2 regions of the Actinophytocola sediminis genome follow, and region 1 is predicted to be linked to the other one. Evidence: riboswitches for the same ligand, from Rfam matches in the RefSeq annotation. Region 1 holds a riboswitch; the other holds the start of a gene.
What was found. Region 1 has a riboswitch for thiamine pyrophosphate ahead of thiC (phosphomethylpyrimidine synthase ThiC). Riboswitches for the same ligand answer to the same signal wherever they lie in the genome.

Region 1 (7,028 bases):
CGGCGACGGCTCAGGAGTGGTCATCGTGCGGTTCGCCTGGCCGAACGGGCCCGCTCACGGGCACTTCGCAGCCGACGGAGGCGCTTGACCAGCATGGGCTCGGCCCGCATCGCCTCCTGCCGGTCGAGCAGCCGGTTGACCAGCTGGTAGTACCGCGTCGGCGACAGGTCGAACTGCTCACGAATCGCCTGCTCCTTGGCCCCGGCGTGCTTCCACCACTGACGTTCGAGGGCGAGCAGGTCGCGCTCGCGCGGCGTCAGACCGTCCGTGGGGTCGCCGACCGGCGCGCTCACCGGCTCCCCGGAGGGCTCCGGCAACTCTGCGGCGTTCATCCGGCTCCTCGTCACGAGGTCTTCCTCTGCCAGGCGAATTACACGCGTGTGATTCGCCACTGTCATTACATCACGTTACCCAGGTCACCGGCTGTCCGTGTGCGCGAAACGCGGAGGCCGGACAGTTGACTATGGTCGCAACCATGGCCGTGCTCCCCATCCGAATCGCGGGCGACCCCGTGCTACACAATCCGGTCCGCCGGGTCGAGACGTTCGACGACGGCCTCCGGAGCCTAGTCGAGGACATGTTCGAGACCATGACCGCCGCGCCGGGCGTCGGCCTGGCCGCCAACCAGGTCGGTGTCGATCTTCGGCTGTTCGTCTACGACTGTCCCGGCGACGACGGCGTGCGGCACCGGGGCGTGCTGGTCAACCCAGAGCTCGAGACCTCGCCGCGCCCGGAGACCATGCCCGATCCCGAGGACGACCTGGAGGGGTGCCTGTCGGTGCCCGGCGAGTCGTTCCCGACCGCGCGGGCCAGTTGGGCCAGGGTGACCGGCCAGGACCTCGACGGCGCGCCGATCGAGGTCGAGGGCACCGGGTACTTCGCCCGCTGCCTGCAGCACGAGACCGACCATCTCGACGGCCTGCTGTACCTGAACCGCCTGGTCGGCCGGTATGCCAGGGAGTCGAAGCGGATGCTGAAGCGCAACGGGTGGGGCCGGCCGGGCCTTTCCTGGGACCCCGCCGCCGAATCGGAGCCAGAACTTCACTGACAGCGAACACGGAACAGTCGCCTGCCAGCGCACACTTGTAGTGGGTGCAACGGTGTAATCAGGCGGGCGGTGATGTGGTGTCGGACGATGAGGCGCTGGACGCCTACTCCCGCACGGTCACCGCGGTGGCCCGCACGCTGACCCCGCACGTGGCGAGCGTGGTGCTGCACCGGGGCAGCGGCTCGGCGGTCACCGTCACCGACGATGGCCACCTGCTGACCAACGCGCACGTGATCGGCTCGCACCGGCACGGCACCGCCACCTTCGCCGACGGCTCGGAGTCCGAGTTCGAGGTCATCGGCGCGGATCCGCTGTCGGACCTGGCGGTGATCCAGGCGCCGGACACCCCCGACCCGGCCGAGCTCGGCGACTCCGACCGGCTCGTGGTCGGCCAGTTGGTGGTGGCGGTCGGCAGCCCGATGGGCCTGTCCGGCTCGGTGACCGCGGGGGTGGTGAGCGGCCTCGGCCGGGCGCTGCCGGTCCGCCAGGGCCAGGCGGCCAGGGTCATCGAGGACGTGATCCAGACCGACGCCGCGCTCAACCCGGGCAACTCCGGCGGCGCGCTGGCCGACTCGACGGGCAAGGTGGTCGGCATCAACACCGCGGTGGCCGGCTACGGCCTCGGCCTCGCGATCCCGATCAACTCCACGACCAGGCGGATCATCGACACGCTGATGGTGGAGGGGCGGGTCCGGCGCGCCTACCTCGGGCTGATCGGCATTCCGGCGCCACTGCCAGACGACGTGGCCGAGCGCACCGGCCAGCAGGCGGGGCTGCGGGTGATCGAGGTGGTCAGCGGCGGTCCGGCCTACCTGGCGGGACTGCGTCCCGGCGACCTGATCCTGACCGTGGACCGCGACCAGGTGCAGAACGCGCAGGGCATCCAACGGAAGCTGTTCGCCGAGGTGATCGGCACCGACCTGGCGGTGACCGTGCTGCGCAACGGCGCGATGGTCGACGTGTTCGCCCGGCCGGTGGAGCTGACGGTCGGATAGCACATCTCCCCGGGTGTCATGGCTACCAACAGGCGATCTGTGGACAACCACTCCGGTTGTGGATAACTGGCTCTTTCCGGGCCAGATCCGGGCGGTCGCCGCGACCCCGTCGCGCACTATGGCCGCATGACACCCGACATCAGGAATGCCGTCAGGAATGCCATCAGGAATGACGTCGCCATGGCGCTAACGGCTGGTTCACCAGTTCCACCGCCTGTCCGAGTCCGGCGAGGTCGGCATACCGCCCGGCCAGCACCCCGGTCCGCAGCTCCCGCACCCTCGCGGCGGTCAAACCCTCGCCGGCCAGCAGGAACGGCACCGCCAGCCGCCAGCTGGCCACCACCGCCACCCGCCACCGGTGCGGCGCGCGCAGCGCCGCGACGGCCACCCGCAGCGCGTGCTCGGCCGGTGTCATCCCTGCCGGCGCCGCGGTGTGGTCCCACTCCCACCGCGCGGCGTCGGCGGCCGCGCATTCCAGGCACGCCGGGTCGCCCGCGCCAGGCTCGCGCCCACACTCCGCGCACCGCGTCAACCGCAGCGCCCAGTCGACGCACGTCCACGAGTACGCGCCGGCCGGCGCCGCCCGCACCCGCGCGGCCAGCTCCTGCTCCGGTTCGGCACCCGCGCTCACCCGTTGTGCCGCAAGCAGTTCCCGCCAGTCCGCGAGCCAGATCCGGTCGACGACATCCGCACAGCCAGGACACGCCGGGTACTCGCGGCCGGCCAACTCCCCACAGGTCGGGCACGGTTTCGCCGCGTCCGGCCGGTCACCCGACCTGGCGCCCGGTGGGTACGGCTGACGCACGTCCACCCCCGCACCGTACTTGGCGGCGCGGCATTCGGCCCTTGGCAGTGCCCATGACGCGTGGCTATGGTCGAGAGCGAGAACTGAAAATCTCGCGGGAGCTCGCGCCACAGCGGGCTGAGAGGGCAAATGGCGTCCGTACCGGACCCGGCTTTGCCGACCGCCTGAACCTGACCGGGTAATGCCGGCGTAGGGAGGCTTTCATGACAGCGCTTGAGGACCGTTCCGTCCGGCCACGTGTCACCACCGGCCCGATCAGCGGGTCCAGCAAGATCTACCGTGACGTCGACGGGCTACCGGTGCCCTTCCGACGGGTGGACCTGACCAACGGGGAGCATCTCGACCTCTACGACACCTCCGGCCCGTACACCGACCAGAACGCGACCATCGATGTCCACAGTGGACTGAATCGGCTGCGGGCCGACTGGGTGGCCGAACGCGAGCCGGTGAACGGCGCGGTGACCCAGCTCGCCTACGCCAAGGCCGGCGTCATCACCAAGGAGATGCGGTTCGTCGCCGCCCGCGAGGGCGTCGAGCCGGAGTTCGTGCGCCACGAGGTCGCGATCGGCCGGGCGGTGATTCCGGTCAACCGCAACCATCCCGAGGTCGAGCCGGCGATCATCGGCAAGCGGTTCCTGGTGAAGATCAACGCCAACATCGGCAACTCGGCGGTCAGCTCGTCCATCGAGGACGAGGTCGACAAGCTGGTGTGGGCGACCCGCTGGGGCGCGGACACGGTGATGGACCTGTCGACCGGCAAACGAATCCACGAGACGCGCGAGTGGATCGTGCGCAACTCGCCGGTGCCGATCGGCACGGTGCCGATCTACCAGGCGCTGGAGAAGGTCAACGGCGACCCGGCCGAGCTGACCTGGGATCTCTACCGCGACACCGTGATCGAGCAGTGCGAGCAGGGCGTGGACTACATGACGGTGCACGCCGGCGTGCTGCTGCGCTACGTCCCGCTGACCGCCAAACGGATCACCGGCATCGTGTCCCGAGGCGGTTCGATCATGGCCGCCTGGTGTCTGGCGCACCATCGGGAGTCGTTCCTGTACGAGCACTTCGTCGAGTTGTGCGAGATCCTGCGGGCCTACGACGTCACGTTCTCCCTCGGCGACGGGTTACGCCCCGGCAGCATCGCCGACGCCAACGACGAGGCCCAGTTCGCGGAGCTGCGCACGCTCGGCGAGCTGACCCACATCGCCCGCGAGCACGACGTGCAGGTGATGATCGAGGGCCCCGGCCACGTGCCGATGCACAAGATCGCCGAGAACGTCCGCCTCGAGGAGGAGCTGTGCGGCGAGGCGCCGTTCTACACGCTCGGTCCACTCGCGACGGACATCGCGCCCGCCTACGACCACATCACCTCCGCGATCGGCGCCGCGCAGATCGGCTGGGCGGGCACCGCGATGCTCTGTTACGTCACGCCGAAGGAGCATCTCGGCCTGCCCAACCGGGACGACGTGAAGACCGGCGTGATCACCTACAAGATCGCCGCGCACTCGGCCGACCTGGCCAAGGGCCATCCGCGCGCGCAGGAGTGGGACGACGCGCTGTCGCGGGCGCGCTTCGAGTTCCGCTGGACCGACCAGTTCAACCTGTCGCTCGATCCGGACACCGCGCGTTCCTATCACGACGAGACGCTGCCGGCGGAACCGGCGAAGACCGCGCACTTCTGCTCGATGTGCGGGCCGAAGTTCTGTTCCATGCGCATCACCCAGGACGTGCGCGCCTACGCGGAGAAGCACGGACTGTCCACAGTGGCGGCTATCGAGGCCGGCATGGAGGAGATGTCCGAGCGGTTCCACGACCACGGCGACCGGGTCTACCTGCCGATCAACGCCACCGAGAAAAACACCACCGAGAAAGACGCGAGCGAGAAAGCGAAGGAAGGGTGACCGAGACACCGCCACGAGTGCTCACCATCGCCGGCTCCGACTCCGGCGGTGGCGCAGGCATCCAGGCCGACCTGCGCACGTTCTTCGCCTGCGGGGTCCACGGCATGACCGCGATCACCGCGGTCACCGTGCAGAACTCGGTTGGCGTGCACGGGGTCTCGGTGCTGCCGGCCGAGGTGGTGGCCGCGCAGATCGAGACCGTCGCCGAGGACATCGGTGTGCTGGCCGCGAAGACCGGGATGCTGGCCACCGCGGAGGTGATCGCCGCGGTGGCCAAGGCCTGCGACAAGGTCCACATAGGACGCGACGGGCGGATCCCGTTCGTCGTCGACCCGGTGTCCGCGTCCATGCACGGCGACCAACTGCTGCACGACGACGCGATGGCCGCGTTACGCGCGGAGCTGTTCCCGAGGGCCACCCTGGTCACGCCCAACCTCGACGAGGTCCGGCTGCTCACCGGCATCACCGTGCGCGACCGCGACGATGCCCACGAGGCGGCCAGGGCACTGCACGCGCTCGGCCCGAGGTGGGTGCTGGTCAAGGGCGGGCACCTGCACGACGATCCGGAGTGCGTCGACCTGCTCTACGACGGCGAGACCGTCATCGAGCTGTCCGCCGAGCGCATCGACACCAGACACACCCACGGCGGCGGCGACACGATGGCCTCGTCGATCACCTCGGCGCTGGCCCGCGGTCTGGACGTGCCGGCGGCGGTCCGGTTCGGCAAGGCGTTCGTGACCCGCTCGGTCAGGGAGGCCTACCCGCTCGGCGGCGGAGTCGGCCCGGTGTCACCGTTCTGGCGGCTCGCACCCCTGCCGGAGGTGACCGAGGAGATCTAACTCCCACCTTCGGCGAATCCTCCCGGGCACCAGCGGGGCGGCGTTTACGCTTCCTTGACGCCACCACGTGAGTCCTCGGGAGGGTGCCGGTGTCGAAGACCCGCGACCGGGCACGTGCGCTGGTCGAGCACCCGCGCTTTCAGCGGTTCGTCATCTGGGTGATCGTGGTGAACGCCATCACGCTCGGCCTGGAGACCTCGACCGGGGTGATGAACAGCGTCGGCGGCGTGCTGCACGTGGCGGACCGCGTGATGCTGACGATCTTCGTGGTGGAGTTGGTGTGCCGGCTCTACGCGCATGGCTGGCGGTTCTTCACCGACCCGTGGAACGTCTTCGACTTCCTGATCGTCGGCATCTCGCTGGTGCCGGCGACCGGGCCGCTGTCGGTGCTGCGGGCACTACGGGTGCTTCGGGTGTTGCGGCTGGTGTCGGCCGTGCCGGCGATGCGCCGGGTGGTGTCGGGGCTGTTGGCCGCGGTGCCCGGCATGGCGTCGATCGGCGCGCTGCTCGCGCTGATCATCTACGTGGCCGCCGTGATGGCGACGAAGCTGTTCGGCGAGATCGCCCCGCACTTCTTCGGCGACCTGGGTACCACGCTGTTCACCCTGTTCCAGACCATGACCGGCGAGGGCTGGCCGGACGTGGCCCGCGAGGTGATGGCGACCATGCCGCTGGCCTGGATCTTCTTCGTGATCTACATCCTGGTGTCCAGCTTCGCCGTGCTGAACCTGTTCATCGCGGTGATCGTCAGCGGGATGGAGAAGGAGGTCACCGACGACCTGGTGGAGGCCGAGGACCGGCACGCGGCCGACCAGGCGGCCTCGGACAAGCTGATCCTCGACGAGCTGCGCGTGCTCCGAGCCGAGCTGGCCCAACTGCGCGCCGACAGGTCGGCGCCAGACCTGGGAAGCTCGGAGCCGTCGAATTCGGAGCCGTCGGCTTCGGAACGAACTGCTTCGGAACCGTCGGCTTCGGAGCGGACGTAGCGGATGTCCGTCCGGGAGCGCGCCCGCGAGCTGGTCGAGCGACCGGCGTTCCGGCGTGCCGTGATCACGGTCATCCTGCTCAACGCGGTCACGCTGGGGCTGGAGACCGGACTGTCCGCACAGGCCCGCTCGACCCACATCGGCACCGCGTCGATCGGCGACGTGCTGCACACCCTGGACCAGGTGGCGCTCGCGGCGTTCGTCGCCGAGTTGCTGGTGCGCGGCTATGCCTACGGCTGGCGGTTCTTCACCGACCCGTGGAACGTGTTCGACACCCTCGTGGTCGGGGTCGCGCTGGTGCCGTCTGGCGGCCCGCTCTCCGTGCTGCGGACCCTGCGCGTGCTGCGTGTTCTCCGCCTGATCTCCGCGGTCCCGTCGATGCGCCGCGTGCTGACCGGCCTGCTCACCGCCGCCCCCGGCCTGGCGTCGGTGGCCGCGCTGCTGGCCATGGTGA
Region 2 (7,028 bases), on a different contig from region 1:
CCACACACGCCACCACCCCGAGGAACACCGCGAGCACGGTCGCGTCCGCGGCCGCCCGCACCGAGTTCAGCGCCGCGTCCAGGCCGGACACCTGCAGCGAACCCTGGTAGCCGAACCCCGCCAGCGCCCGGTACCCGGCGAACCCGCCGGCGAACGACCTGGCGACCAGCACCACGATCGGCACCAGCAACAGGCACACCACGCCCACCGCCACCGCGACCACCGACACCGACAACGCCCCGCGCGGCCGCCGCGCCACCGACGCCCGCCCACGCAACCGCAGCGCCGACTCCCCGCGCCGCCGGGCGAGCGCGCCGACGGTCAACGCCGCCACCACCGCCGCCAACTGCACCAACGACAGCGCCGCGGCCCCCGACAGGTCGAGCAACTCCACCGTGCGCAGGTAGATCTCGGTCTCCAGCGTCCGGTAACGCGACCCGCCGAGGATCAGCACGACGCCGAAACTGGTGGCACAGAACAGGAACACCACCGCCGCGGCCGAGGCGAGGGCGGGCGCGATCGCGGGCAGGGTCACCGAGACGAACGCCCGCACCGGCGACGCGCCGAGCGACCGGGCAGCGTCCGCCGCCCGTCTGTCCACATGCGACCACAGGCCGGCGACCGTGCGCGCGACCACCGCCACGTTGAAGAACGCGTTCGCCAGCACGATCGCCAGCACCCCGCCGTCGGGCAACAGCGTCCGGAACGCCAACCCCACCACCACGGTCGGCAGCACGAACGGCACCAGCACCGCCACCCGGACAAGTCCCAGCCCCGGCAACGACGTCCGCGCCAACAGGTAGGCCACCGGCAGGCCGGCGAGCACCGCCAACGCGGTCGACGCGGCCGCCTGCGCCACGGTGAACCCGACCAGCCGCCAGGTCTGCGCCGAGGCGAGCACCGACAGCACCTCGCCGTCGGCGAAGCCCAGCCGCAGGATCGCCACCACCGGCCACACGAAGAACACCGCCAGGAACCCCAGCGGCACCGCCGCCGCGACCGGCAGCCAGGGGCTCAGCCCTGAACGAGCGCGCGCCACTCGTCGATCCACCGCTCCCGGTTCTTCGCGATCTCGGCCGGGTCGAGCTCACCGGCCGTCGTCGGCTGCGGGGCGGCGTGCTGCCAGGCCGCCGGCAACTCGACGTCGGATCGCGCCGGGTACACGTACATCTGGTCGGGCACCTGCTCCTGGAACTCCCGCGACAGCAGGAAGTCCAGCACCGCCCTGGCGTCCTCGGCGTTCGCCGCCCCGGCCAGCACCCCGGCGTACTCGACCTGCCGGAAACACGTGTCCAGCAAGGCCTTCGTGCGCGGCGTGCCGTCCTCGTCGATCTCGGCCGCCGGCGAGGACGCGTAGGACACCACGAGCGGCCGAGGTCCCTTGCCGGCCGAGCCGGAGAACTCCTGGGTGTAGGCCTCCTCCCAGCCGCTGACCACCAGCACCCCGCGGTCCTTCAGCGCCGTCCAGTACTCCTGCCAGCCGTCCCCGAGCGCGGCGATCGTGCCGAGCAGGAACGCGAGGCCCGGCGAGGACGTCGCCGGGTCTTCGACCACCAACATGCCGTGGTATTCGGGGCGGGTGAGGTCGGCGTAGCTCGCGGGCTCGGCCAGGCCCTTGGCCGCCAACGCGGCCGGGTCGATGTTGACGCACACGTCCCCGACGTCCACGGCCGTCAGCCGGTCGCCGTCCTCGATGGCGTAGCGCTGCGGGCCGTGCTCGGCCTCGGCGCTGCGGTACTCGGCGAACACGTCCTCGGTCAGCGCCCGCGAGGCGAACGTGGTGTCCACGCCGTAGGCCAGGTCGGCGACCGGGTTGTCCTTGGTGAGCACCAGCTGGTTGGTGAGCGCGCCGGCGTCGCCCAGCCGGCGCACGTCGATGGTGATGCCGGACTTGTCCCGGAACGCGTCGAGCACCTCCTGGCTCATCGCGAACGAGTCGTGCGTGGCCAGCACCACCCGCCGTTCGCCGTCCTCCGCCGAGTCCTCGGACATCAGCGTGCAGCCGGTGAGCGACGTGACCAACACGAGCGCGAGCACGGTTGTGCGTAACATGTTCGTCCTCTCTCCCTGCGCCGGCATGACCCGGATCAGGTTCGACGGTCGAGGGCTGCGAGCCCTCCTCTCAGCCCGGCGCTACACCGGACTCCCGTGGTGAACAGCCAGCCTACCGGTGCGCTTCGGGTGCACAGGGGCCACCATGGGGGCATGCCCGAACTGCTCTCTGACGAAGCCAAGGGGAAAGCGCTCGGTCGCCTGCGGAAGTGGCGGCTGGCCGACGGCGCTTTCGAGCGGACGGTTGAGCTAGCCGACTTTCCGCAGGCCATCCAGGTTGTGAACCGCGTGGCCGAGATCGCCGAGGACCTCAACCATCACCCCGACATCGACATCCGTTGGCGGACGGTCACGTTCCGCTGTACGACGCACTCCGAGAGTGGCATCACGGCCTACGACGTGACGCTGGCCGAGGGAATCGACGGCGTCATCGACGCCGTGCTGGACGCGGTGGCGACCGCGCCGGAGTGATCAGCTCCGGAACGGCCCGGCGACCTCGAACGTGACGCCGCCGGTCGGCAGCCCGGACGAGCCGCGCTGGGACGAGAAGTACAGCCGCGTGCCGTCCGGGCTGAACGCCGGGCCGGTGATCTCCGACCGCGAATGGCCGTCGACCCGCACGAACGGCGCGACCACGGCATCGGGCGTGATCACGCAGATCTCCAGGTTGCCGCCGTCCTCGGCGACGAACAGGTCACCGTTGGCCGCGCCGGTCACGTTGTCCACGCCGGCCAGCGGGGTGTCGTCGTCGTAGGTGAGGCCGAGCGTGCCGGCCGCCGCGTCGTAGGCCCAGACCCGGTTGTCGCCCTTGGTGGTGAACCAGCACGTGCCGGCCGCGTAGTAGCAGCCCTCGCCGCCGTCGAAGGGCAGCGTGCCGGCGACCTGGTAGCGGGTGGCCTCCTGGGACGCCGAGGGATCGGGCACTGGCGCCCAGGTGACCTGGCCGCTGGTCTGGTCCGGCTCGCCGAGCATGACCTCCAGCGCGCCGGCCGACAGGTCCGGCCAGGTCGTCGGCGTGAACCGGTAGAAGCCGCCGTCCGGCACGTCCTCGGTGAGGTAGATCACCTGCCGGTCGGCGTCCACCGCGCACGCCTCGTGCTTGAACACGCCCATGGCCGGCCGCACGATCGGGTCCGCGACGCCGAACGGGTCGGTCTCGAACACCTCGCCGCGGTCGACCTCCTCGCAGGACAGCCAGGTCTGCCACGGGGTCGCGCCGCCGGCGCAGTTCACGTTGGTGCCGTCGAGGATCCGGTAGGCGTCCACGACGGCCCCGGCGGCGTCGAACCGGATCGCGCCCGCGCCACCGACCAGCGGCACCTCGCTGTTGGACACGTAGACCCAACCGCCGCCCTCGGCGGCGAAGCACGCGCCGCCGTCCGGCGCTGGGTGCCACGGATAGCCCGAGTCGCCGACCGTGGTCCCGGTGCGCGCGACGATCCGGCTGGTGAACCCGGACGGGAGCAGCAACCCGTTGCCGTCGGCGGGCAACAGCGGCCCGTACGGACCGTCTCCCGGATCGGCCGCCGCGGCGAACGCGTTCAGCCAGGAGGCCCCACCGAAGGCCGCCGCGGCCGAACCGGCAACCGACACCCGCAGAAAGCTTCGTCGCCGCATGTCTTGCAACGTAACGTGATCGCCCGAACGCGAAAAGCGACCTTCGGCGCGGGCCGAACGGCCTAAGCCCGGTCGGTCAGCACGACCGTGGTCAACGGCGCCAGCGTCGGCGCTTCCCGGCTGCCGCCCGCCCGCTCGACGACCATCTCCGCGTGCCGGCCGTCGGTGCGCAGCGCGGCGATCGCGTTGCCGAAGAACGGGCCGGACACTTTGCGCCAGTCGACCGGCATCGGCTCGATGTCCGGCGAGCGCAGCATCCACCAGCGGACCACCGCCGCCAGCGGCCGCCACCAGGCCAGCTGGAAGAACGGCCGCAACACCCGTTGCACCTGGTTGTGCACCGGCGAGCAGGTCAGCTGGAACACCGCGGCGTTCACCGGCACCGGGAAGCTCGCCCGCGCCGCGTACACGTGGTGCACGTCGCCGGAGAGCACGCACACCGTCGACGCGTCCCCCTTGGCGATCCGCAGGATCAGCCGGGACAGCCGGTCGGAGGAGGCGCGGAACGACGGCCAGTGCTCCAGGTCGGCGGCCTGGCGGAACTTCTCCGCCAACCGGCCGCGCCGGCCCGGCCGGCGGCAGGCGACCTCGTTCATCGACTGGAGGTGGCTGATCGTGTGCGGCATCAGCCACGGCAGCGACGAGCCGATCAGCAGGTGGTCGTAGGTCCCGTCGGCGTTGTCCTCGATCCAGTCGAACTCGGCGTCGCCGACCATGGACCGGGTGCCGCCGGAGAGGATCCGGCCGGAGCGGGTGTCGATCGCGAGCAGCCGCACGTTGCCGAAGTCGCGCCGGTAGCTCCACCGGGTTCCCTTGCGCCCGTTGACCTCCTGGGCCGCCCGGTCGGCGAACTCGCGTAACAGCCCGGCGGCGTCGCCGTCGCGGCCGACGGTCACCACCTTGTCGTAGATCTCGTCCTCGGTGAGATCGGCCGGGGCCAGGTTGCCGATGTGCTGGTAGATCCAGTACGAGGCCAGCGCGCCCCGCTCGCGGTCGCGCCACCAGTCGGTCGCGCCCATCTCGTCGCGCCAGGTCTGCGAGGTGTTCCAGTCGTCCCGCACGTCGTGGTCGTCGAAGATCATCGAGGTGGGCACGGTCGACATCAGCCAGCGGACCAGCGGCGATGACCAGGACTCGTGGTAGAGCCGGGTGTACTCCTCGAAGTCGGCGACCTCGGGGCCCGGCGGCTGGGCGAGGTCGCGGCGGCGCGCGAGCCACTCCTTGGTCGCCTTGGTGGTCTCGTCGGCGTAGACCTGATCGCCGACCAGCAGCAGGGAGTCCGGCCAGTCGAGCTCGTCCTGCTCGAACATCCGCCTGGCGTACGCGGCGAGCGCGTCCACACCGGTCCTGCGTTGCTCGGCCGGGTCGTCGGTGTCCGGCATCCGGCACGAGCCGAAGATCATCAGGAATTTCGGGTCGCCGCCGTCGGGGAAGGTGCGGATCCGGCTCGGCGGGAAGTCCGGTTCTGGCCAGACCGCGTCGCCGTCCAGCGACACCCCGTACGGGACGCTGGTGCCCGGTGCGAGTCCGGTGATCACCACCAGGGCGTAGTGGTGTCCGGCGACGGTGAAGGTGTGTGCGGCGGCGTCGCCGGTGTCGCCGGTCACGGTGACCGTGCACGGCTGGTCGGTCTCCACCCAGACAGTCGCCGACGTGGTGTCCACATGTCTGAGTAACGGGCCGAGCAACAGCGTGGGCATCGGGCCTCCGGAAGTGGGGGACTCAGGCGTCGAGGTACTTGCGCAGGACGTGGGTGAGCAGGGCGGTACAGCCGTCGTACTGGCGGAGGACCTGGCGGGACACCCGGTCGGCGACCACCCACGCGCCCGCCGACAGTCCGAACAGGTCGCCGTTGGCCTCGCCGACCCAGGTGCCCCGCGCGTCGCCGAGCCGCTCGTTGGACTCCACCACGCCGGCCATGAACATGCCGCCGACGTTACGTCCGTCGCGGGTGGAATAGAGCATCGAGCCGTTGAAGTCCAGGCCGTCGGTGCGGGTCAGCAGGTTGAGGTAGGCGGCGGGCAGGATGGCGCCGGTGCGGGCGCGAAACCACGCGTCCACTCTGGCCAGCGCGCTCGGCTCGGCCGGTTTGTTGAGCTCCCAACCCTGCTCGGCCACCTCGTCGAGCAGCTGGTCAAGCGGTTCGGTCACACGGGACTCCTTCGGCTTTAACCCGTTCGGTGCTAGCGGCTCTCGGCGGCGCGTGCCAGGTTCGGCGGGTGGTTTTGTCCGTCGAGTTGGGGAGCGCCATGAAGCGGTCGATGATGCCCGCCCTGATCGTGCTGGCCGCCATGGTGGCCGCGGTCGTCCTGGCGCCGGGCGCGGCCGCTGCGCCGCCCACCTCATCGCGGACGCCACCGCCGACCTGCGATCCGATCGACCCGACAGCCTGTCTGCTGCCGTTCCCGAACGACTTCTTCACGGTGCGCGACCGGTCAACGCCGACCGGCCGCCGGGTGAGTCTGGCCCCCGAGATGATGCCGCGCAATGTCCAGGGGGTGCCGATCGACCCCGAGGAGTGGAACCGGGGCGACGGCTTCTCGCCGGGATCGATGCTGCTCGCGTCCGTGCCGGGCGTCGACCTCGCGCGGACCGGCACGGCTCCGATCACCGACATCGGCAGGTCACTTCGCCGCGACTCCCCGGTCGTGCTGATCGACGCGACGACCGGCAAACGCCACCCGCACTGGGTGGAGCTCGACTCGCGGGCAACCGACCCGAACCGGCAGGCGCTGATCGTGCGCCCGGCGAAGAACCTGATCGAGGGCCACCGCTACATCGTCGGCCTGCGTGACCTGCGGGACGCGGCCGGCGCGCCGATCCCCACCGGCCAGGCGTTCGAGCGGATGCTGCACTGGGCGCCGCCGAGCGACCCGACGCTGCGGGCAAGGTGGCTGCAGCTGCGGCCGGCGTTGGTCCAGCTCTGGCTGTCCGGGGTGCGCCTGCACGACCTGCACCTGGCCTGGGACTTCACCGTGGCCAGCACGAAGAGCCTGACCGGCCGGGCGCTGCACATGCGCGACCAGGCGTTCACCGGCCTCGGGGACGCGGCGCCTGTGGTGAGCGTCACCAGTGTGACGGACCCGACCCCCGCGCAGGACCCGGCGTTCGCCCGCAAGATCGTCGGCACGGTCGAGGTGCCCAAGTACCTCGACACGCCGGCCGGCGGCCCCGGCTCCCGGTTGGCCTACGGTCCGGACGACCGCCCGGCGGCCGACGGGGTGTACCGGGCGACGTTCCAGTGCAACATCCCGCGCAGTGTGCTCACCGAGGGCGCGGCCAGGCCGCTGCTGTGGGGGCACGGCCTGTTCGGCAGCCACACGGCGGTGAACGGCCTCGGCGCGGTGGCCAACGAGAGC

Region 2: linked by a shared signal. The riboswitch ahead of ACYVIP_RS28420 (thiamine ABC transporter substrate-binding protein) and the one ahead of thiC (phosphomethylpyrimidine synthase ThiC) in region 1 are both predicted to bind thiamine pyrophosphate.

Annotation. Positions count from the first base shown of each region.
Region 1 is NZ_BAAGXS010000077.1:57,409-64,436, reverse strand. It holds gene ACYVIP_RS35350 (LytR C-terminal domain-containing protein) at 1-24, opposite strand, end outside; gene ACYVIP_RS35345 (DUF3263 domain-containing protein) at 21-332, opposite strand; gene ACYVIP_RS35340 (peptide deformylase) at 476-1,048, shown strand; gene ACYVIP_RS35335 (S1C family serine protease) at 1,126-2,043, shown strand; gene ACYVIP_RS35330 (hypothetical protein) at 2,207-2,854, opposite strand; TPP riboswitch at 2,933-3,061, shown strand; gene thiC (phosphomethylpyrimidine synthase ThiC) at 3,052-4,749, shown strand; gene thiD (bifunctional hydroxymethylpyrimidine kinase/phosphomethylpyrimidine kinase) at 4,746-5,588, shown strand; gene ACYVIP_RS35315 (ion transporter) at 5,678-6,574, shown strand; gene ACYVIP_RS35310 (ion transporter) at 6,578-7,028, shown strand, end outside.
Region 2 is NZ_BAAGXS010000057.1:17,695-24,722, reverse strand. It holds gene ACYVIP_RS28425 (ABC transporter permease) at 1-1,039, opposite strand, end outside; gene ACYVIP_RS28420 (thiamine ABC transporter substrate-binding protein) at 1,015-2,052, opposite strand; TPP riboswitch at 2,047-2,160, opposite strand; gene ACYVIP_RS28415 (4a-hydroxytetrahydrobiopterin dehydratase) at 2,206-2,523, shown strand; gene ACYVIP_RS28410 (alkaline phosphatase PhoX) at 2,524-3,669, opposite strand; gene ACYVIP_RS28405 (alkaline phosphatase D family protein) at 3,732-5,369, opposite strand; gene ACYVIP_RS28400 (YrhA family protein) at 5,392-5,820, opposite strand; gene ACYVIP_RS28395 (hypothetical protein) at 5,919-7,028, shown strand, end outside.